One region of the Pseudomonas sp. P108 genome, then DNA from elsewhere that is predicted to be linked to it. Evidence: predicted binding sites of a transcription regulator. Region 1 holds the regulator's gene; each other region holds the start of a gene.
What was found. The regulator FliA, encoded in region 1, starts transcription of late flagellar genes. The targets are predictions, from matches to a motif close to CTAAAGTTTNNNNNNNNNNNGCCGNTAA.
Positions count from the first base shown of each region.

Region 2: a site for FliA is predicted at 3,696-3,723, ahead of QOM10_RS23345 (flagellar protein MotY). Genes of this name have one in related genera too.
Region 3: a site for FliA is predicted at 4,131-4,158, ahead of QOM10_RS15915 (methyl-accepting chemotaxis protein). Genes of this name have one in related genera too.

Region 1 covers NZ_CP126691.1:1,887,459-1,894,390, reverse strand. The annotation lists gene QOM10_RS08315 (chemotaxis response regulator protein-glutamate methylesterase) at 1-216, opposite strand, end outside; gene QOM10_RS08310 (chemotaxis protein CheA) at 266-2,536, opposite strand; gene QOM10_RS08305 (protein phosphatase CheZ) at 2,591-3,379, opposite strand; gene QOM10_RS08300 (chemotaxis response regulator CheY) at 3,398-3,769, opposite strand; gene fliA (RNA polymerase sigma factor FliA) at 3,936-4,676, opposite strand; gene fleN (flagellar synthesis regulator FleN) at 4,673-5,503, opposite strand; gene flhF (flagellar biosynthesis protein FlhF) at 5,620-6,932, opposite strand, start outside.
Region 2 covers NZ_CP126691.1:5,308,602-5,315,533, forward strand. The annotation lists gene QOM10_RS23330 (response regulator transcription factor) at 1-5, opposite strand, end outside; gene QOM10_RS23335 (hypothetical protein) at 521-1,237, shown strand; gene QOM10_RS23340 (argininosuccinate synthase) at 1,371-2,588, opposite strand; gene QOM10_RS23345 (flagellar protein MotY) at 2,718-3,629, opposite strand; gene pyrC (dihydroorotase) at 3,790-4,836, shown strand; gene rnt (ribonuclease T) at 4,833-5,510, shown strand; gene QOM10_RS23360 (peroxiredoxin) at 5,589-6,191, opposite strand; gene QOM10_RS23365 (bacterioferritin-associated ferredoxin) at 6,506-6,724, shown strand; gene bfr (bacterioferritin) at 6,926-6,932, shown strand, end outside.
Region 3 covers NZ_CP126691.1:3,623,725-3,630,656, reverse strand. The annotation lists gene QOM10_RS15930 (alpha/beta fold hydrolase) at 1-779, opposite strand, end outside; gene QOM10_RS15925 (YqaA family protein) at 867-1,301, opposite strand; gene QOM10_RS15920 (DUF411 domain-containing protein) at 1,301-1,747, opposite strand; gene QOM10_RS15915 (methyl-accepting chemotaxis protein) at 2,072-4,063, opposite strand; gene QOM10_RS15910 (hypothetical protein) at 4,444-4,971, shown strand; gene QOM10_RS15905 (GNAT family N-acetyltransferase) at 5,032-5,970, opposite strand; gene QOM10_RS15900 (phenylacetate--CoA ligase family protein) at 5,958-6,932, opposite strand, start outside.

The DNA.
Region 1 (6,932 bases):
CTGCATGATGTGCCGCACTGCCGTGATGCCGTCCATCATTGGCATCTCGTAGTCCATGGTGATCACGTCCGGCTTGAGTGCCAGCGCCTGATCGATCGCCTCTTTACCGTTGGTAGCGGTGCCGACCACCTGAATGCTCGGATCCGCTGAAAGAATTTCCGAGACGCGGCGGCGGAAAAAACCCGAATCGTCCACCACCAGGACTTTGACTGCCATAAACACTCCATTAGGTGCGGCGGGACGTTGTCGCCCCGCCGCCCCGGATTCAAATACGCCGTGCGGCGTAACGCTTGAGCATGCTTGGAACATCGAGAATCAGCGCGATGCGGCCGTCACCGGTAATGGTGGCGCCGGACATGCCCGGAGTGCCCTGCAGCATTTTGCCCAATGGCTTGATGACCACTTCTTCCTGACCGACCAGTTGATCGACGACGAAGCCGATCCGCTGCGTGCCCACCGAAAGGATCACCACGTGGCCTTCACGCTGCTCTTCGTGAGCGGCGGAGCTGACCAGCCAGCGCTTGAGGTAGAACAATGGCAGCGCCTTGTCCCGCACGATCACCACTTCCTGACCGTCGACGACGTTGGTGGTCGACAGGTCGAGGTGGAAGATTTCGTTGACGTTGACCAACGGGAACGCAAACGCCTGATTGCCGAGCATGACCATCAGGGTTGGCATGATCGCGAGGGTCAGCGGCACCTTGATGACGATCTTCGAGCCTTGGCCCTTGGTCGAGTAGATGTTGATCGAACCGTTGAGCTGGGAAATCTTGGTCTTCACCACGTCCATGCCGACGCCACGGCCGGACACGTCGGAGATCTCGGTCTTGGTCGAGAAACCCGGGGCGAAAATCAGGTTGTAGCACTCGGTATCGCTGAGGCGATCGGCCGCATCCTTGTCCATCACCCCGCGTTTAACCGCGATGGCGCGCAGGACGTTCGGGTCCATGCCTTTGCCGTCATCGGAAATCGACAGCAGGATATGGTCGCCCTCTTGCTCGGCCGCCAGAACAACACGACCGCCACGGGCCTTGCCCGACGCTTCGCGTTCTTCCGGCGACTCGATGCCGTGGTCGACCGCGTTGCGCACCAAGTGGACCAGCGGGTCGGCCAGGGCCTCGACAAGGTTTTTGTCGAGGTCGGTTTCTTCGCCCACCAGTTCCAGGTTGATCTCTTTCTTCAACTGCCGCGCCAGATCTCGAACCAGACGCGGGAAGCGCCCGAAGACCTTCTTGATCGGCTGCATCCGCGTCTTCATTACGGCGGTCTGCAAGTCAGCCGTGACCACATCGAGGTTAGACACTGCCTTTTGCATGGCTTCATCGCCGCTGTTCAGGCCCAGACGCACCAGACGGTTACGCACCAGCACCAGCTCGCCGACCATGTTCATGATTTCGTCGAGACGTGCCGTGTCGACGCGCACGGTGGTTTCGGCTTCGCTCGCCGGTTTTTCCGGTGGCGGTGTCGGCGCAGCACGGGCCGGAGCCGGTGCAGCAGCGGCAGCCGGTTTTGGCGCTTCGGCTTTCGGCTCAGGCTTGGCGGCAGGCTTGGGCGCTGCAGCAGCGGCCGGTGCCTTGGCAGCAGGCGTGGCGACGGTCGAAGCACTGCCAGCAGCAGCGGTGCCGACTTCGGAGAACTTGCCTTTACCGTGCAATTCGTCGAGCAGCGATTCGAACTCGTGATCGCTGATCAGATCACTGCCGGCAGCGGCGGCCGCTGGAGCAGCCGGCGCCGGTGCCGAAGCAATCGCCGACTCCAGCGCATCGACGGCAAAGTTGCCCTTGCCGTGCAACTGATCGAGCAGGGCTTCGAATTCGTCGTCGGTGATGTCAGAGCTGTCGCCCTTGGCCGGTGCCGCAGGGGCTGCCACCGCTGGTGCAACTGCGTCCACCGCGAACTGACCTTTGCCGTGCAACTGATCAAGCAACGACTCGAACTCGGCATCGGTGATTTCATCGCTCGCTGCTTCATTGGCCGTTTGCGCAGGTGCAGCAGCGGCCGGGGCTTCGGCTTCGGCCTTGACGGCGTTCAGCGAATCCAGCAGCTGTTCGAATTCGTTATCGGTGATGTCGCCCGACGCGTCGCCTTCAACGACGAGTTCTTCGATCATCTCGGCCACTGGCGAAGCCGGGGCGGCGTCCGCCGATTGCGGTTCGGCCAGACGCGCCAGGGCGGCCAGCAGTTCCGGGGTGGCGGCGGTGATCGGAGCACGCTCACGAACCTCAGTGAACATGCTGTTCACCGCGTCCAGTGCTTCGAGAACAACGTCCATCAGTTCTGCATCAACGCGACGTTCACCCTTGCGCAGGATGTCGAACACGTTTTCGGCGATGTGACAGCACTCCACCAGCTCATTGAGCTGAAGGAAGCCGGCGCCCCCTTTTACAGTGTGGAAACCGCGAAAAATTGCGTTGAGCAGATCTGCGTCATCCGGGCGGCTTTCCAGCTCGACCAGTTGTTCGGACAGTTGCTCAAGAATCTCGCCGGCCTCAACCAGGAAATCCTGAAGGATCTCTTCATCGGCGCCGAAGCTCATTAATGGGGTGCTCCTACAGGTCTAAAAACCCAAAAAACCTAAAATTCCAAAACACTAGAATCCAAGGCTGGATAACAAATCGTCCACATCGTCCTGACCGGACACAACGTCTTCTCGTTTATCGGCATGAATCTGCGGACCTTCACCCTGCGAGAGATGTTTTTGTGGATCTTTTTCTGCAAGCATCGCGGCGCGGTCATGTTCGATGCCCGCAAAGCGGTCAACCTGACTGGCCATGAGCACGAGTTTGAGCAAATTGCTTTCGACTTCGGTGACCAGTTGGGTCACACGCTTGATCACCTGACCGGTCAGGTCCTGGTAATCCTGGGCCAGCAGGATGTCGTTGAGATTGCTCGACACCGCACGGTTGTCCGTGCTGCTGCGTGACAGAAAACCGTCGACCCGGCGCGCCAGTTCGCGGAACTCTTCAGCCCCGACCTCGCGACGCATGAAACGACCCCAATCGGCGCTCAACGTCTGCGCTTCATCAGCCAGACTGTTGACCACCGGCGTGGCGCTTTCCACCAGATCCATGGTGCGGTTGGCCGCGGCCTCTGTCAGCTTGACCACATAGCCCAGGCGTTCGGTGGCGTCGGTGATTTGCGACACTTCCTCGGCCTGCGGCATGTTCGGGTCGATCTGGAAGTTGACGATCGCACTGTGCAGTTCACGTGTGAGCTTGCCCACTTCCTGGTACAGGCCACGGTCACGGGTCTGATTGAGCTCATGGATCAGTTGCACAGCGTCACCGAACCTGCCTTTTTCAAGGCTTTCGACCAGTTCGACCGCGTGTTTTTTCAGGGTCGACTCGAAATCGCCCTGTGAAGATTCGTTATGCTCCATAGCTCCCCCGCGCGTTCATCAGCCGATGCGTTCGAAAATCTTCTCGATTTTGTCTTTCAACGCCTGAGCCGTGAAAGGTTTGACTACGTAGCCGTTTACACCGGCCTGAGCGGCTTCAATGATCTGCTCGCGCTTGGCTTCAGCCGTCACCATCAACACCGGCAAGTGCTTGAGTTTTTCATCGGCACGCACGTGACGCAGCAGGTCGATACCGGTCATGCCCGGCATGTTCCAGTCCGTTACCAGAAAGTCGATGCTGCCGCTGTTGAGCACCGGAATGGCAGTGACGCCATCGTCAGCCTCGACGGTGTTGGTGAACCCAAGATCACGCAGCAGGTTCTTGATGATCCGCCGCATCGTTGAGAAGTCATCAACGATGAGGATTTTCATGTCTTTGTTCAATTCGACCTCCAAGCAGTCTTAAACGCGCCCAGCACCTGGACGCGCCACTTCAATCAATCGGCGCAGCACTCGAAGACTGTCTGGAGCACAACAGAGCAAGACCGGTGCCGTTCATCACCGCACCAGCCTCGTTCGCAGTGTCCCCACACTGCCTTCAGCGCGCTCGCCACTCCCCCAAACGCCCCCGCAAACGGGCCGCGCACTGGCTGTGTAACTGGCTGACCCGCGATTCACTGACGCCAAGGACTTCACCGATCTCCTTGAGGTTCAGCTCTTCGTCGTAGTACAGCGCCAACACCAGTCGCTCACGCTCCGGCAAATTGGCAATCGCGTCCGCCAACGCAGCCTGGAAACGTTCATCTTCCAGATCGCGTGACGGCTCAAGATGAGCACTCGCGCCATCCTCGTGCAGCCCTTCGTGTTCGCCGTCCTGCAGCAGGTCGTCGAAACTGAACAGGCGGCTGCCCAAGGTGTCATTCAAAATCCCGTAGTAATCGTCGAGACTCAATTGGAGTTCGGCCGCAACCTCGTGATCTTTAGCATCACGGCCGGTTTTAGCTTCAATTGAGCGAATTGCGTCGCTGACCATACGGGTATTGCGGTGAACCGAGCGTGGCGCCCAGTCCCCTTTGCGCACTTCGTCGAGCATCGCGCCGCGGATTCGAATGCCCGCGTACGTTTCGAAACTGGCGCCTTTGCTGGCGTCATATTTGGTCGAGACTTCGAGCAGGCCGATCATCCCGGCCTGGATCAGGTCTTCGACCTGCACACTCGCCGGCAAGCGTGCCAGCAAGTGGTAGGCAATGCGTTTGACCAGTGGCGCGTAACGCTCGATCAGTTCGTACTGCGCGTCACGTGCCGACTTCTTGTAGTAGTTCATACCGCTTGCGGTCATAGCACGGGCCCTGCCGTTTGCTGCACGAGGCGCTCGACGAAAAACTCAAGGTGGCCACGCGGATTGGCGGGCAGCGGCCAGGTGTCGACCTTCTGCGCGATCGCCTTGAACGCCAGTGCGCACTTGGAACGCGGGAAGGCTTCGTACACCGCACGCTGCTTCTGCACCGCTTTACGCACGCTTTCGTCGTAAGGCACGGCGCCGACGTATTGTAGGGCCACGTCAAGGAAGCGATCCGTGACCTTGGTCAACTTGGCGAACAGGTTGCGCCCTTCCTGCGGGCTCTGCGCCATGTTGGCGAGGACGCGGAAGCGGTTCATGCCGTAATCGCGGTTGAGCAATTTGATCAGCGCGTAGGCGTCGGTGATCGAGGTCGGCTCGTCGCAGACCACCAGCAACACTTCTTGCGCTGCGCGTACGAAACTGACTACCGAGTCACCAATACCCGCAGCGGTGTCGATCACCAGTACGTCGAGATTGTCGCCGATGTCGCTGAACGCCTGAATCAGACCGGCATGTTGCGCCGGGCTCAGGTGCACCATGCTCTGCGTGCCGGACGCGGCCGGGACGATGCGAATGCCACCGGGGCCTTGCAACAGCACGTCGCGCAATTCGCAGCGGCCTTCGATCACGTCGGCCAATGTGCGTTTAGGGGTCAGACCCAACAAAACGTCGACGTTCGCCAGTCCCAGATCGGCGTCCAGCAGCATGACCCGACGGCCAAGCTCTGCCAGCGCCAGAGACAAGTTCACTGACACGTTAGTCTTGCCGACGCCACCTTTGCCGCCGGTCACCGCGATCACCTGTACGGGATGCATGCTGCCCATGTTATTTCTTTACCTTGTCTTGCATAGACGGAGGCCACATTACTGGCTGCGCGTTCACAACCGGAACAATGCATGGCAGACCATCGATGTAGGTACAAAAACTGTTCATGAATACCTCAGCCTACCTGCTTGGTCGGGCTGTGATAGATATCAGCGAACATGTCAGCCATGGCTTCTTCGCTGGGTTCTTCCTGCATTTGCACGCTGACGGCGCGGCTGACCAGTTGATGACGGCGCGGCAGATGCAAATCATCCGGAATCCGTGGGCCATCGGTCAGGTACGCGACCGGCAATTCATGACTGATCGCCAGGCTCAACACTTCGCCAAGGCTGGCCGTTTCATCCAGTTTAGTCAGGATGCAGCCGGCAAGCCCGCAACGCTTGTAACTGTGATAAGCGGCGGTTAGAACCTGTTTCTGGCTGGTGGTTGCCAAGACCAGATAATTTTTTGAACGAATGCCACGCCCGGCCAGACTTTCGAGCTGCATGCGCAGGGCCGGATCACTGGCTTGCAGGCCGGCAGTATCGATCAATACCACGCGTTTGCGCAGCAGTGGATCCAGCGCTTGCACCAGCGATTGGCCCGGATCGACGTGAGTCACCGGCACATTGAGAATGCGGCCCAGCGTCTTCAGCTGTTCCTGCGCACCGATGCGGAAGCTGTCCATGCTCACCAGCGCGACATTCTGCGCGCCGTATTTCAGCACATAACGCGCGGCCAGCTTGGCCAGCGTGGTGGTCTTGCCCATGCCGGCCGGGCCGACCATGGCAATCACACCGCCCTCTTCCAGCGGCTCGACTTCCGGTACGGCAATCATCCGCGCCAGGTGCGCAAGCAGCATGCGCCAGGCCTGACGCGGCTCTTCGATGTCAGTGATCATCGCCAGCAGATCGCGCGACAACGGGCCGGACAGACCGATACGTTGCAGACGGCGATACAGGTTGGCTTGCGCCGGACGGCTGCCTTGCAACTGATTCCAGGCCAGGGTGCCGAGCTGAACTTCCATCAGCTCACGCAGGCTGTTCAATTCAAAGCGCATCGAATCCAGTGCACGCGGATCAACGCCGCCAGAAGACTGCGCAGGCGCCGGGGCCGGACGCGCTGGAGCAGCGTAAGTCGGCTCGCTCAGCGGTTCAGCGGCAGTCAGCGGCAGGCCAGCGGTCAACGGCAGCCCGGCGAAGATCTGGCGATTGCTGTTGCCGTCGGCTTCGCCACGCAGGCTCAGTTCGGCCTGGGCGGTGACGATGCGCGACTGGGTCTTGCGCAGCTCGTCTTCGAGTTCCATGTTCGGAACCCGTGGCGCCAGCGCCGACAATTTGTAATCCAGTGCCGCCGTCAGCTCGACACCGCCAGCAATGCGGCGGTTGCCAATGATGGCGGCATCAGCGCCCAGCTCATCACGAACCAGCTTCATGGCCTGACGCATAT
Region 2 (6,932 bases), 3.2 Mb from region 1:
TTCATGGGCAAGTCCAGTTTCGCTGTTCGAATTTTTAGAACACGCACAATAGCCCAGCCACTTGCTCTATGGCATGCCAGGATAATCATGCACTTGCATCGAAAGACATGCCCTACAGTCATTGCGGATTAATCCTACAAAAAATCGCTATCCATCTAAAAATCCGACGTCATCGCCTCCTTCGCACTCGGCAATATTGGCCTATTTACATTGTTACAGGTTACTTCCAGCAGGACTGAAATCGTGCCTCGCCACTGCGATCGATAACACCTGAGCCGCGCTGAACAGGCTCGAATCGGCGGACGCTAGCGACACTGATTCAACTTAGAAACATCAGGAAATATCAGCTCGAGAACAACACACCCTCTCGGCCAGAATATAAACACCTGAAACAAGATATTTATACCTGACCCATTGTTTTTGCTATAAAAATAAACATCTCGGAAAACAACTACCAAACAAAAACTCGACACCTACTAATACAGCAACTATGAGAAAGACCAGACAGAAGAGCCAAAGCATGTTGAAAATAAAAAGCAAAATCACCAACCCAATGACAGTCATTGCCATATTTGCCGCCATTTCGGAAACATCAGCCGCGATCTCGTTACCGTTTCTTGATAATAAGGACCGGGAAATATACGTGTGGTTTTTGATCAGCTTTCCGTTTTACTTGTTATTTCTTTTCTTTATTACACTAAACTTCAACTACCGTTCCCTCTACTCACCCTCCGACTTCGGCAAAGACAAAAACTTTCTAAAAGTAATCGATAACAATGATCGCGAGAACAAACGACACGCCTCGTCCCAGGAGCCTGCCATGCAAGGTGCATTTGGCCTATCAAGTTGTATCGTGCCGAGTGAGTCAAGCACTGTCGAACGGCAAGACGCGTGCAGAATCCACAACGCACCTGACCCACCGTCGGACATCAACACAAAGCCGAACCTGATTGTTCAGCACAACATTCAGTTACCTGCATGGGTCAGTAACCTGCACCTCATTGATGCGAGGGATGTCGATGAAGCGAGGGAGCTGGCGACGATTCTGGAAAAAATCCGAAACCTTGACAGGAAAACTGCCCGGGTAGTCGTCTTCCTTTCCAATCACGTATCGGATGTTTTACTGACGAAAAACGCAGTGCAGCAAAGCAAGCAGGTAAAAAAGGGCTCAGGCAAGACGCTCTTTATCGTCTATAACCTGTGTTCACAAGCAGTGACGCTGATGGCACGGACATGAACGATGAGTCTCGGCGACAAGCGCGAAGACCAGAAACATGGCTTGAACAGATCCAGACAAAGAATCATGCAAAAAGGGCGACCTTGTCTCGATGACAAGGCCGCCCTTTTCATTGCGCGTCAGTCTGTAACACTCAGAACAGCTTGCGGCCCTTGTTGGCAGCAATGCGCATGCGCAGCGCGTTGAGCTTGATGAAGCCCGCCGCGTCGGCCTGGTTGTAAGCACCGCCGTCTTCTTCGAAGGTCGCGATGTTGGAATCGAACAGCGAATCGTCGGACTTGCGGCCAGTGACGATCACGTTGCCTTTGTACAACTTCAGGCGCACAACACCGTTCACGTTGACCTGCGAAGCGTCGATCATCTGCTGCAGCATCAGACGCTCAGGGCTCCACCAGTAACCGGTGTAGATCAGGCTGGCGTATTTCGGCATCAGCTCGTCTTTGAGGTGAGCGACTTCGCGGTCCAGGGTGATCGACTCGATGGCGCGGTGAGCGCGCAGCATGATGGTGCCGCCCGGGGTTTCGTAGCAACCACGGGACTTCATGCCGACGTAACGGTTTTCAACGATGTCGAGACGGCCAATACCGTGAGCACCACCGATCTTGTTCAGCGTCGCCAGCACGGTGGCCGGAGTCATTTCGACGCCGTCCAGTGCAACGATGTCGCCATTGCGGTAGGTCAGTTCCAGGTATTGCGCTTTGTCAGGAGCGTTCTCCGGGGAGACGGTCCATTTCCACATGTCTTCTTCGTGCTCGGTCCAGGTGTCTTCCAGCACGCCGCCTTCATAGGAGATGTGCAGCAGGTTGGCGTCCATCGAGTACGGGGACTTCTTCTTGCCGTGACGCTCGATCGGGATCGCGTGCTTCTCGGCGTAGTCCATCAGCTTCTCGCGGGACAGCAGGTCCCACTCACGCCATGGTGCAATGACTTTTACGCCTGGCTTGAGTGCGTAGGCACCCAGTTCGAAACGCACCTGGTCGTTGCCCTTGCCGGTGGCGCCATGGGAAATGGCGTCAGCGCCGGTTTCGTTGGCGATTTCGATCAGACGTTTGGCGATCAGCGGACGTGCGATGGAAGTACCCAGCAGGTACTCACCTTCGTAAACGGTGTTGGCGCGGAACATCGGGAACACGAAATCACGCACGAACTCTTCGCGCAGATCGTCGATGTAGATTTCTTTGACGCCCATGGCCTGAGCCTTGGCGCGGGCCGGCTCGACCTCTTCGCCTTGACCGAGATCAGCGGTGAAGGTCACCACTTCACAGTTATAAGTATCCTGCAGCCACTTGAGGATCACCGAAGTGTCCAGGCCGCCGGAATACGCCAGAACGACCTTGTTTACGTCCGCCATGCCATCACTCCACGGGGTTCTACGGAAAGCCGAGGAGTCTACCGCTCAAACGCGATAATTTACAGAGGCGCGACAGCTTAAGACGACAAAGCGACAGATTCTGTCGAGAGCGCGACGATGACCGGCGGGTCAGGAAGTCGCTGCAGTGCTGGCTGGTGTGCTCGCTTGAGGCGCAGGCGCGGGGCTGACCGGCGCCACGCGCGCCAGTTTCACATTGACCCGACGGTTCTTCGCGCGATTGGCCGCATTGGTGTTCGGCACAATGGGATATTGCTCGCCGTGGAAACGCACGGTGATCTGCGATTCCTGAATACCATTGGCCTTGAAGAAGTCGACGACAGCCAGCGCGCGGCGGCGCGACAGTTCGCGGTTGGTCAGGCGATTGCCGCTGTTGTCGGAATGGCCGTCGAGTTCGATGTGATTGACCGTCGGATCGGCTTTCATGAATTCGAGCATTACTTGCAGCCTGGCCTTGGCGGCGGCGTCGAGGTCAACGCCCTCGCCGGGGAAGCCGATCTGCGACTGTTTGATCTGGTCAAAATTCTGCGGCAGCAATTTCGCTACACACGTCTGGTAATCGTTGAAGGCTTTGCTGAATTTGACCGGCAGCAAGCGAACTTCCGAGACGCGGCCGTCGCCCGAGGCACGGCGTACAACCGGGCTACGGCCGTCCAGCAGGCCACTGATCAGACCACCGGCCTGAGACTGCGAGCTGTTGAACAATACGTTGCCGCTGCCGAGCCTGACGCTGCCCAGGTTGATGTCGCCACGGCCCGGCTGCCAAGGCGCCGCCGCCGCGAGCAAGGTCGCTGAACCGCCGCCAAGCATGGCGTTGTAGGCATTCAGACGAAATATCGCCTGCTCACCGGCCTTGCGCACGAACTCACCCGAGCCGAAATCAGTGATCGGCTGGGTCAGACGACATTCGAACTTGTCGCCGGCGACCGTCCACTCAATGTTCTCCAGACGGGTCTGGTACGTGAGCGCCATCGCGGGAAGGCTGGCAAACACACTGAGCAAGGCTAAATAACGCTGGCGCACGGGAGGCTCCATTGGCTTCTGAAACACAAAGACCGATTCACACTATGTTTACGGCATACCTACGGGATATCGGAAGGTTCCGGCAAAACTTGATAGCGAGTGCCTGCAAGAGTCTTTTCCGGTAGCATTCGCCTCAGTTTGACCCGCCTGGAATCCCCTCATGTCCGACCGCCTGACCCTGCTGCGTCCCGACGACTGGCACATTCATCTTCGCGATGGTGCCGTGTTGACCAATACCGTTGCCGATGTTGCGCGCACCTTTGGCCGCGCCATCATCATGCCCAACCTGGTACCTCCGGTGCGCAACGCCGCTGAAGCCGACGGCTATCGCCAGCGGATTCTCGCTGCCCGCCCGGCCGGCAGTCGCTTCGAGCCGCTGATGGTGCTGTACCTCACCGACCGCACCCAGCCCGAAGAAATCCGTGAGGCCAAGGCCAGCGGTTTTGTGCACGCCGCCAAGCTGTACCCGGCTGGCGCGACCACCAACTCCGATTCCGGGGTAACCAGCATCGACAAGATTTTTCCGGCGCTGGAAGCCATGGCCGAAGTCGGCATGCCGCTGTTGATCCACGGTGAAGTTACCCGTGGCGACGTCGACGTGTTCGACCGCGAAAAGATCTTTATCGATGAGCACATGCGCCGCGTGGTCGAGCGTTTTCCGACGCTGAAAGTGGTGTTTGAACACATCACCACCGGCGACGCCGTGCAGTTCGTCAACGAGGCTTCGGCCAACGTTGGCGCGACCATCACCGCGCATCACCTGCTCTACAACCGCAACCACATGCTGGTCGGCGGGATTCGGCCGCACTTCTATTGCCTGCCGATCCTCAAGCGCAACACGCATCAGGAAGCCCTGCTCGACGCCGCCACCAGTGGCAGCGCGAAGTTCTTCCTCGGCACCGATTCGGCGCCACACGCCCAGCATGCGAAGGAAGCCGCTTGCGGTTGCGCCGGCTGCTACACCGCGTACGCCGCCATCGAGATGTACGCCGAAGCCTTCGAACAGCGTAACGCGCTGGACAAGCTCGAAGCTTTCGCCAGCCTCAACGGCCCGCGTTTCTACGGCCTGCCGGCGAACTCCGATCGCATCACCCTGGTTCGTGAAGAATGGACCGCCCCAACCAGCCTGCCGTTTGGCGAGCTGACCGTTATCCCGCTGCGCGCCGGTGAAAAACTGCGCTGGCGCCTGCTGGAGGAACACGCGTGAGTGAAGACCATTTCGACGACGAACTGGACGGTCAAAGTGGTGGTGGCGGTTCCCGTCACCCAATGGCAGCACGCTTTCGCGGCTACCTGCCGGTAGTCGTCGACGTAGAAACCGGTGGCTTCAACTCGGCCACCGATGCGTTGCTGGAGATTGCCGCGACCACCATCGCCATGGATGAAAAGGGTTTCGTTTACCCGGATCACACCTACTTCTTCCGCGTTGAGCCGTTCGAAGGCGCCAACATTGAAGCGGCAGCGCTGGAGTTCACCGGGATCAAGCTCGATCACCCGCTGCGCATGGCCGTCAGCGAAGAAACCGCACTGACCGACATCTTCCGTGGCATTCGCAAAGCGTTGAAGGCCAATGGCTGCAAACGCGCTATTCTCGTTGGTCACAACAGCAGCTTCGACCTTGGCTTCCTCAACGCGGCCGTTGCGCGTCTGGACATGAAGCGCAACCCGTTCCACCCATTCTCCAGCTTCGACACCGCGACGCTGGCCGGTCTGGCGTACGGTCAAACCGTACTGGCAAAAGCCTGCCAGGCCGCCGACATCGATTTCGACGGTCGCGAGGCGCACTCGGCGCGTTACGACACCGAGAAAACCGCTGAGCTGTTCTGCGGCATCGTCAACCGCTGGAAACAGATGGGCGGCTGGGAAGATTTCGACGATTGATTGATGATCGTCGGGTAAATCCCGCACATGAAAAAACCGGCCACAGGGGCCGGTTTTTTTGTACCTCGACGTTGCGCCTTACAGGGCAGCAGCGTTCTCGGTCAGGTAGGCAGCAACGCCTTCTGGCGAAGCGTTCATGCCTTTGTCGCCTTTTTTCCAGTTGGCAGGGCAGACTTCGCCGTGCTCTTCGTGGAATTGCAGAGCGTCGACCAGACGGATCAGCTCTTCCATGTTACGGCCCAGCGGCAGGTCGTTGATGATCTGCGAGCGGACAACGCCTTTGTCGTCGATCAGGAACGCGCCACGGAAAGCCACGCCGCCTTCGGATTCAACGTCGTAAGCCTTGGCGATGTCGTGCTTCATGTCGGCAGCCATGGTGTATTTCACCTGGCCGATACCGCCATTGTTCACTGGAGTGTTGCGCCATGCGTTGTGAGTGAAGTGCGAGTCGATCGACACAGCGATCACTTCAACGTTGCGTGCCTTGAAGTCAGCCATGCGGTTGTCCAGAGCGATCAGCTCGGAAGGGCAGACGAAGGTGAAGTCCAGTGGGTAGAAGAACACCAGGCCGTATTTGCCTTTGATGGCCGAGGACAGGGTGAAGCTGTCAACGATCTCGCCATTGCCGAGTACGGCCGGGACGGTGAAGTCAGGGGCTTGTTTGCCTACGAGTACGCTCATTGATATCTCCTGGTGTAAAAACTTGAAGTTCAGGGTTCGCGCCAGCCTGCCACCCTCAGGCGACAGCCCTGTGACACGAACCCCCTTCGCAAGGGCCGACCATCATACACTGCGAATTTGGCCTGTCCTTAACGGTTTTTTAAAGCAGGCGCAGAACGGCGCTGCATTTACGGGGCCAGGCAAATCGCCAGTAATCACCGTTCGTCAGTCACCGCGCTCAATCGGCTAAAGCCTTCCGAAAGCACTTTGACAATCATTCTCGTTAACATTAAGATCCATCGCAATTGAGTCACAACCAGCGACGGTTCTCACTTATGTATGTTTGTCTCTGCACTGGCGTCACCGACGGACAGATCCGCGAAGCGATCTATGAAGGTTGCTGCAGCTATAAAGAAGTCCGCCAGGCCACCGGCGTCGCCAGCCAATGCGGCAAATGTGCCTGCCTTGCCAAGGAAGTCGTACGCGAAACCCTGACCAAGCTGCAAACCGCTCAGGCCGCGATCCCCTATCCGGTAGAATTTACTGCTGCGTAATAACACCCCATTTCAAAGAACCGGACTTATGTCCGGTTTTTTTATGCCTGTAAATCAATTGCTTAGGCTCCAGACGCGGAACACAAACATTCTTATTCCGATTAATTTTCATATATTATTCAATAACTTAGGTTTGACACTTATAAGTACGAAGCTCAAACTCTGCCGTATATACAGCTATTACAGGGCAGGACTCCGATCATGAAAG
Region 3 (6,932 bases), 1.7 Mb from region 1:
GGCTGGGTGAAAATCATGTCGTAGATCAGCGCCGAGTTCCACGCCACTTGCGTCTTGCCCGGGCCTTTGCTCAGGCCGGCGAGCATGTCTACCCAACGGTCGAATTCCGGTTTCCAGCGGCCGTCGTAATAGGTGGTGCGTTCATAGTCGCGAATGCCTTGGGCACTGACTTTCAGTTCGCGCTGATACCACTGATCCACGGTGCGATAGGGCACGCCGAGGGCTTTCCAGTCTTCCAGGCCGATCGGGTTGACCAGCGCCAGTTGCTCGACCTGTTCCGGGAACAACAAGGCATAGCGGGTGGCGAGCATGCCACCGGTGGAATGACCGAGCAGCGTGGCTTTCTGAATGCCCAGCGCTTTGAGCAATTGTTGGGTGTTGGTCGCCAGTTGCTGGAAGCTGTATTGATAATTGTCGGGTTTGCTCGAGGTGCAGAAGCCGATCTGATCCGGCGCGATCACCCGGTAACCGGACTCGCTCAAGGCCTTGATCGAACTGTCCCAGGTGGCTGCGCAAAAATTCTTGCCGTGCATCAGCACCACGGTGCGGCCATTGGCCTTGCCATGAGCGGCGACGTCCATGTAACCCATTTGCAGGGATTTGCCCTGAGACTGAAACGCAAAGTGTTTAAGCGTGTAAGGGTATTCGAAGCCTTGCAGTTCGGGACCGTAGGCCGGGCCTTCAGGCGTTGCTTCGGCTGGCGCGGCAGCCTGCGCAGACAAGGGCAGGGCGGCGCAGAGGAACAGGGAGGGGAGCCAACGGGAAAACGTGACAGACATAAGGTCAAACTCCGTTTGAAATCGGCCGATGCTGGAACGGCTGGATTATGGCGACGTTAAACACAGGCAATCCCTGCGCCTGATCGTTCAACCGAGCCAGCCCAGGGTCAGCATGGCCAGCACGCCATAGCGTGCACCTTTGGCCAGGGTGACGATCAACAGAAACCGCCCGAGCGGCTCGCGCATGACACCGGCAATCAGCGTCAGTGGATCGCCGATGATTGGCAGCCAACTGAGCAGCAACGACCAATGCCCGTAGCGCTCATAGTGTTTGCGCGCCTTGGTCATGTGCGCGGGGCTGACCGGAAACCAGCGCCGATCCTGAAAACGCTCGATGCCACGGCCCAGCCACCAGTTGACCAGCGAGCCGAGTACGTTGCCCAGCGTCGCGACGGCCAGCAATCCCCACAGCCAGTAGCGATCACTGGCGATCAGCCCGACCAGCAATGCCTCGGACTGCAACGGCAACAAGGTCGCTGCACCGAACGCGGCAAGGAACAGCCCGAAGTAAGCCGCGCCGATCAATGGGCCGGGTAGTCCGCCACCACTACATCAGCGCCATCCTTCTTCAGGCCGATGACCTGATAAGCATCGCTCATGCCGTCCATTTCCATGCCCGGCGAACCCATCGGCATGCCCGGTGCGGCGACGCCGAGCAGGTCGTCACGCTTGCTCAGGGCCAGCACTTGTTCTGCCGGCACATGGCCCTCGACGAATTTGCCGTTGATGATTGCGGTGTGGCACGAGGCCAGACGCGGCGGAACGCCATGTTGTTGCTTGAAGCTGCTCATGTCGCTTTCAACGTGATCGTCGACTTTGAAACCGTTGGCTTCGAGGTGGCTGATCCATTTTTTGCAGCAGCCGCAGTTGGCATCGCGGTGCACTTCGATCGGGATCAGATCAGCGGCCTGGGCCAGGGAGGAAATGAACAGGGCGCTCAGGGCGACCAGACGCAGGTGGGTTCGCATAGCGGATCCTCGGCTCGGGTGACGGTCAAAAAGAACGCATTTTGAACGGTTTTTTCCGCCAGGCATCAACGCAATGTTTCCAGTTGTTGCAAGGCAGGCTGGCAGGATGATCGTAGATCAAGGCTGACAGGTTGCTGAGCGCGAGATGACAAAGTTGTCAGGTGGCCACATCTGGCGATGGTGTGAACGCCGTCGAACCCTGTGGGAGCGAGCCTGCTCGCGAAGGCAGTGTGTCAGGCACTGGATGCAGTGACTGAAAGGACGCTTTCGCGAACAGGCTCGCTCCCACAGGGGTTATCGGGTTGGCAGAAATTCCTGCATGAATCAGCGGACTTTGAAACGCCCCATGATCGCGCTCACCCGGCTATTGGCCTCGAGCAACTGGTGGGTGTTGAGCTCGCTGGCTTTGCCGCTCTGCACCAGTTCATCGACCATGTGGCGGATCTGCACCATGCTGCGGTTGATCTCTTCGGTGACGGCGCTTTGCTGCTCGGCGGCGGTGGCGATCTGGGTGCTGAGGCTGTTGATGTGGCTGACCGAGCCGGCCATTTCATCCAGACCCGAGTTGACCCGTGCGGTGGCATCGGCGGCGGACTGGCAACTGGCTTGAGTGTTTTCCATGGCGCTGACCGATGAGCTCACGCCTTGAGTCAGGCGCGTCAACATCTCGTTGATCTCCGAGGTGCTGGCCTGCGTGCGGGCGGCGAGGGCACGAACTTCATCGGCAACCACGGCAAAGCCCCGGCCCTGTTCACCGGCACGTGCCGCTTCGATGGCGGCGTTGAGCGCCAGCAGGTTGGTCTGGCCGGCAATCGCACCGATGACCCCGAGGATCTCGGTGATGCGCTGGGCGTCCTGCTGCATGTTTTCGACTTTATGTGTAGCGCTGGCCACTTCGTCAATCAGCGCCACGACACTGTTGGTCGCTTCGCCTACGACCACGCGCGAGCGGTCGGCGTTTTCATTGGCGCACTGGGTGAACGCGGCGGTTTCGGCGGCATTCTGCGCCACGCTTTCTGCCGTCGAACTCATCTCGGTGATGGCGGTAACGGTCTGATCGGTTTCCGAGGCGTGACGCAGCAGAATCTGGCTGGTGTGCGCCGAGGTGCGTTGCAGGTTGTCGAGGCTCGACGCCATGGCCCCGGTGGCCTGGGTGACTTCGCCGATCATGTTTTGCAGATAGGCGATGAAGGTATTGACCGAATGGCCGATGGCGCCGAGTTCATCTTCGGCACGAATGGTAATGCGTCGGGTCAGGTCGGCATCGCCACTGGACAGCAAGTCGATGTTGGCCTTCAACGCTTTCATGCGCTGCACCAACTGGCGAATCGCGTAGACCTGCAACAGCACCAGCAGGATCACCAGCGGAATCTGCAACAGGCTCAGGGTGCTGAGGACGTCATCACGCTGGGCCGTGAGCATTTTTGTCGGCAGGGCGGTGGCGAGGAACCACGGCGTGCCTTCAATCGGGCGCATGAAGAAGGTGCTGGCATCACCGTTGTTGTCGAACTCGACGCGCTGAGCCTGATCGCGGTTTTGCAGGCCGGCTTTGACCTGGCTGGCAAAGGTTGAAGTGGCGGCCAGTTCGCTGATGTTCTTCAGCACGATCGGGCCACTGATGCGTGAACTGTTACTGATGATCTTGCCGTCGGCTTCAACGATGAGCATTTCGGCGTTGAGGTCTTTTTCCTTGCGCGCCACCAGATCGTTGAAAAAGCCGAGGGTGACGTCGATGGTCGACACGCCCCAGGCACTGCCGTTTTTCTGGATGGCCATGGCGCAGTTGGTGCGTGGCTCGGCACTGGCGTCATCTTTGTATGCGGCCGCCCAGGCACATTGGCCGCGAGGTGTGGCCATACCGCCCTTGTACCAGCTCTGGTCGTAATAGTTGGGGGCAGCGTCGCTGTTCCAGAATGTATTCACCGCCAGTTTGCCCGAGGCATCGCGGTGCCAGAACGTGCTGAATTTGTTGCGCCCAGCCTCACGCTGCCCCGGCAGCGGCCAGATCCCGCCGCCGAACACCTTCAACTCGCCGTACTGATCGACCAGGCCTGGCAACACCGTGTCGATGGCGGCGCTATCGAGCAACGGAATCGTCTGGGTGATGCTGCGCTGTTGCGCCTGCACTTTGTTCAACTCGCCCTGAATCTGCTCGGCCACTTCGGCGATGCGGTTGAGGACCACCTGTTCTTCGGTCTGACGCAGTTTGGGGGCAACCAATTGGCTGATGCCGACCACGGTCAACACCGACAGCAGCAGGATGAACAGAACCAGAAACAGCGTGTAGCGAGCCGAAATAGTACGGAATGCGGGCATGGAGACCGGTCCTTGAGCAGCGTTTCTTATTAGGGGGCAGGGGTAAAACAGTGCGGGTATCCACAGCGTATCGTCGATGTGCCGGGAACCTTTAGGTACTGGCGTCCTAAAAAACACCGGTGCCGATGACTGGTCGGTATCAGACCCGATACAGGTGCTGTGGCTAACGTGCCTGATCGCGAGAAAAAGTCATTTTCGTTGCATTGGCATGACAGCTCTGGGTCAAGGTTTACGGGCTGTTTTGCTTTTGTATCGAGAATGTACAAGAATTGTAAAAATGTGCAGAAAGAGGTTGGTGCCATCAGTTCGCCCGCTGATACTCGCGGCCATTGATGGCATTGCCCACGGAATTTTTATGGTTTTTCACAGGGAGTCTTCTCATGACGATCGGTAACGTTGGCGGCTGGCAGGCCAAGGCAGGACTTCTGGTACGCGACACCGGCGCAAAGAAACAAGTCAGCCAGAGCGTCAAAGTGCAGCAGATGCTCAACATGGTCGGCAACGATCCCAACGCGCTGAACACTGCCGAAATGGACAAGCAGGGTATGCGCAAAGCGATCAAGGGCTTCGATCCGGCGAATGTTTCGGTAAAACAATTGGGTAATCTGAGCGAGATGCTGCGTAGCCGCGGGTTGATCTCCGAGGTCACCTCGTTCACGTTGAAAGCCGCCGGGGACAAGTTCGACCGTTTTGGCGTGACCAAAGACATCGACGCGAAATTCAACGCACTGGAATATTTCGCCACCCAACTCGACGCGATCCAGAACAATGGTCTCAATGGCAATGCCTACGGCAAAAACCTGATTCCCGAGTTCAAGAAAGCGATCTACGTCCTGCAGAACCTGAAGAACTATGGTGATGGCAACGCGCCTAAACCGGTCGATCAGGGCGTCAAGGCCAAGGCGTAAGCTGATCAGTTGTCGCCCGTTCATGGTTTGAACGGGCGATACCGATGGGCCGGCCCTTGCTCAAGACGGCGGCGACGCCTCCTTGGCGTGCGCTGCGATTTGCGATTGCGCCTGATCATGCAAACGCTGCATGTGCGGGCAATGTAACTCCAGCGAGCGCGGGCGATAGCCCCGATGAAACAACGCCAGCCAACCCGCGCAGCGGTCATTCGGGGCAATCCCGGTGAAGGTGAAACCCATCGCCGTCAGGCTCTCCACGGCACAGGCAAATCCGTTTGCAAGTCTTAGCCGAATCGAGAGCAACCAGTGGGCAGGCAGTCGTTGAAGCTGCTTGAGCAGACTGCTGTCGAGTTTTTTCAGCATGACGTCATAGCGCCCGGTACAGGGCTCGACATGGATCTGCGGCCCCACCCAGGGCGGCTCTTTGTCCTGTGTCCCGTATACCCCGCACAAATGCTCCATGAACTTGGCACAGCTTTGCGGCCATGGCAGTGCCGGGAGCGGTCGTCGGTAGCCATCAATCGGCGTGTAGCCGATGACGATGGACTCCGGCAGCGGTTCGCCAAACGGCGAGGGGCAATAGTCGAGCAGCAAGCCGCTGCTGCAGAAACCGAGCCTGTCAGCCATGCGCTGTGTGTAGGGATGCTGCGTCACCTGTTTGATCGTCACGCCATGGCATCCCAGCGCCTGGGCATGGATCAATAGCCGAGAGCCCAACTGCGTGGCGATGTTCTGCCCGCGGGTCGACGGATGGACCACGCTCAATGCCAGTTCCGCCGTGGACGATCCGGGGTTTCTGCATAACGTGGCGTGACCGAGGATTTTTTTGCCGGACTGCGCCACCAGTGAATGCCAGCTCCCATCGCCATGGTTCTGGTTGATCATCAACGGCAAATACACGTGGGGCTGCACGTAGTGATCACCATAGATTTCCCGGAACAGGCGGCTGACAGCTCCGGCGTCGGTGCTTCGATAGCTGCGCAGCGTCAAGTCGTCCATGGGCGTTGCTCCGGGCGTTGGGTGTCGTAGATGCGCAGGTCGACGATTCGTTGCCGCTTGCCGGAGCGCGGATGTCGAGCGAGTTCATCGGTTGTGCAATGGACAACCTGCAGTTCAAGTTGGCCCTCAACGCACAGTTGCGTAATCAGCGGGTAATGCGCGATCAACTCACGGTGCAGCGTTTTTCCGGCGTCAGTGCTTTCGGCGTTGTGTCCGTCGGGCACCCACTTCAGACGCAGGATATCGACGTTTGCCGATTGGCTGATGACCAGTTGCCAGTCGTCGCTGGCGGTGCTGCGCTGGACGATTCTGGTGATGTCCTCGACCAGCAGGGTCAGGCTGCTTACCCGCACGCGCTGACTGCTTGCGCTGCGGCCCAGCAAGGCAAACTTGCGCATGGCCGCCGTGGCCGGCTCTCGCCAACAGGCGAGGTCGCCCACGGGGTAGCGAATCAATGGCATCAGCCGACGGGTGAGGTTGGTGATCAGCAGTCGCCCGCTGCGGTCGCATTCTTCGATCACTTCTCCGGTGTGTTCGTCGACGATTTCCAGCAGGCTGTGGCTGGCCAGCATCCGGTGTTCACCCAAGGCGCAATCGCGGCTTGTGGCGCCGATGAAACCAGCGTCGACACTGGCGTAGCCGATGGAGGCGATCCGCGCGTTGGGAAACACCCGCTGCAATAACTGCAATTGACCGGCGAACAGGCTTTCTCCGCCATAAAGTATGGTCTCGACTTCAACCAGCGTTTGCGCCTGGCGCTCCAGCACGCCGGCGAACGCCAGCAATTGCGCGGGCACACCGGCCAGCACGTTGATCCGGTGCTGATGGATGGAATCTGCCAGCACAAAAGGGTCGACATCACCGGTAAACGGGTACTCGGTGACACCCGCCGTTTCCTGCGCCAGTGCGTCATGGATAAAAATGAAACTGGCATACAGATCGCCAACAAAGAACAGATTTGC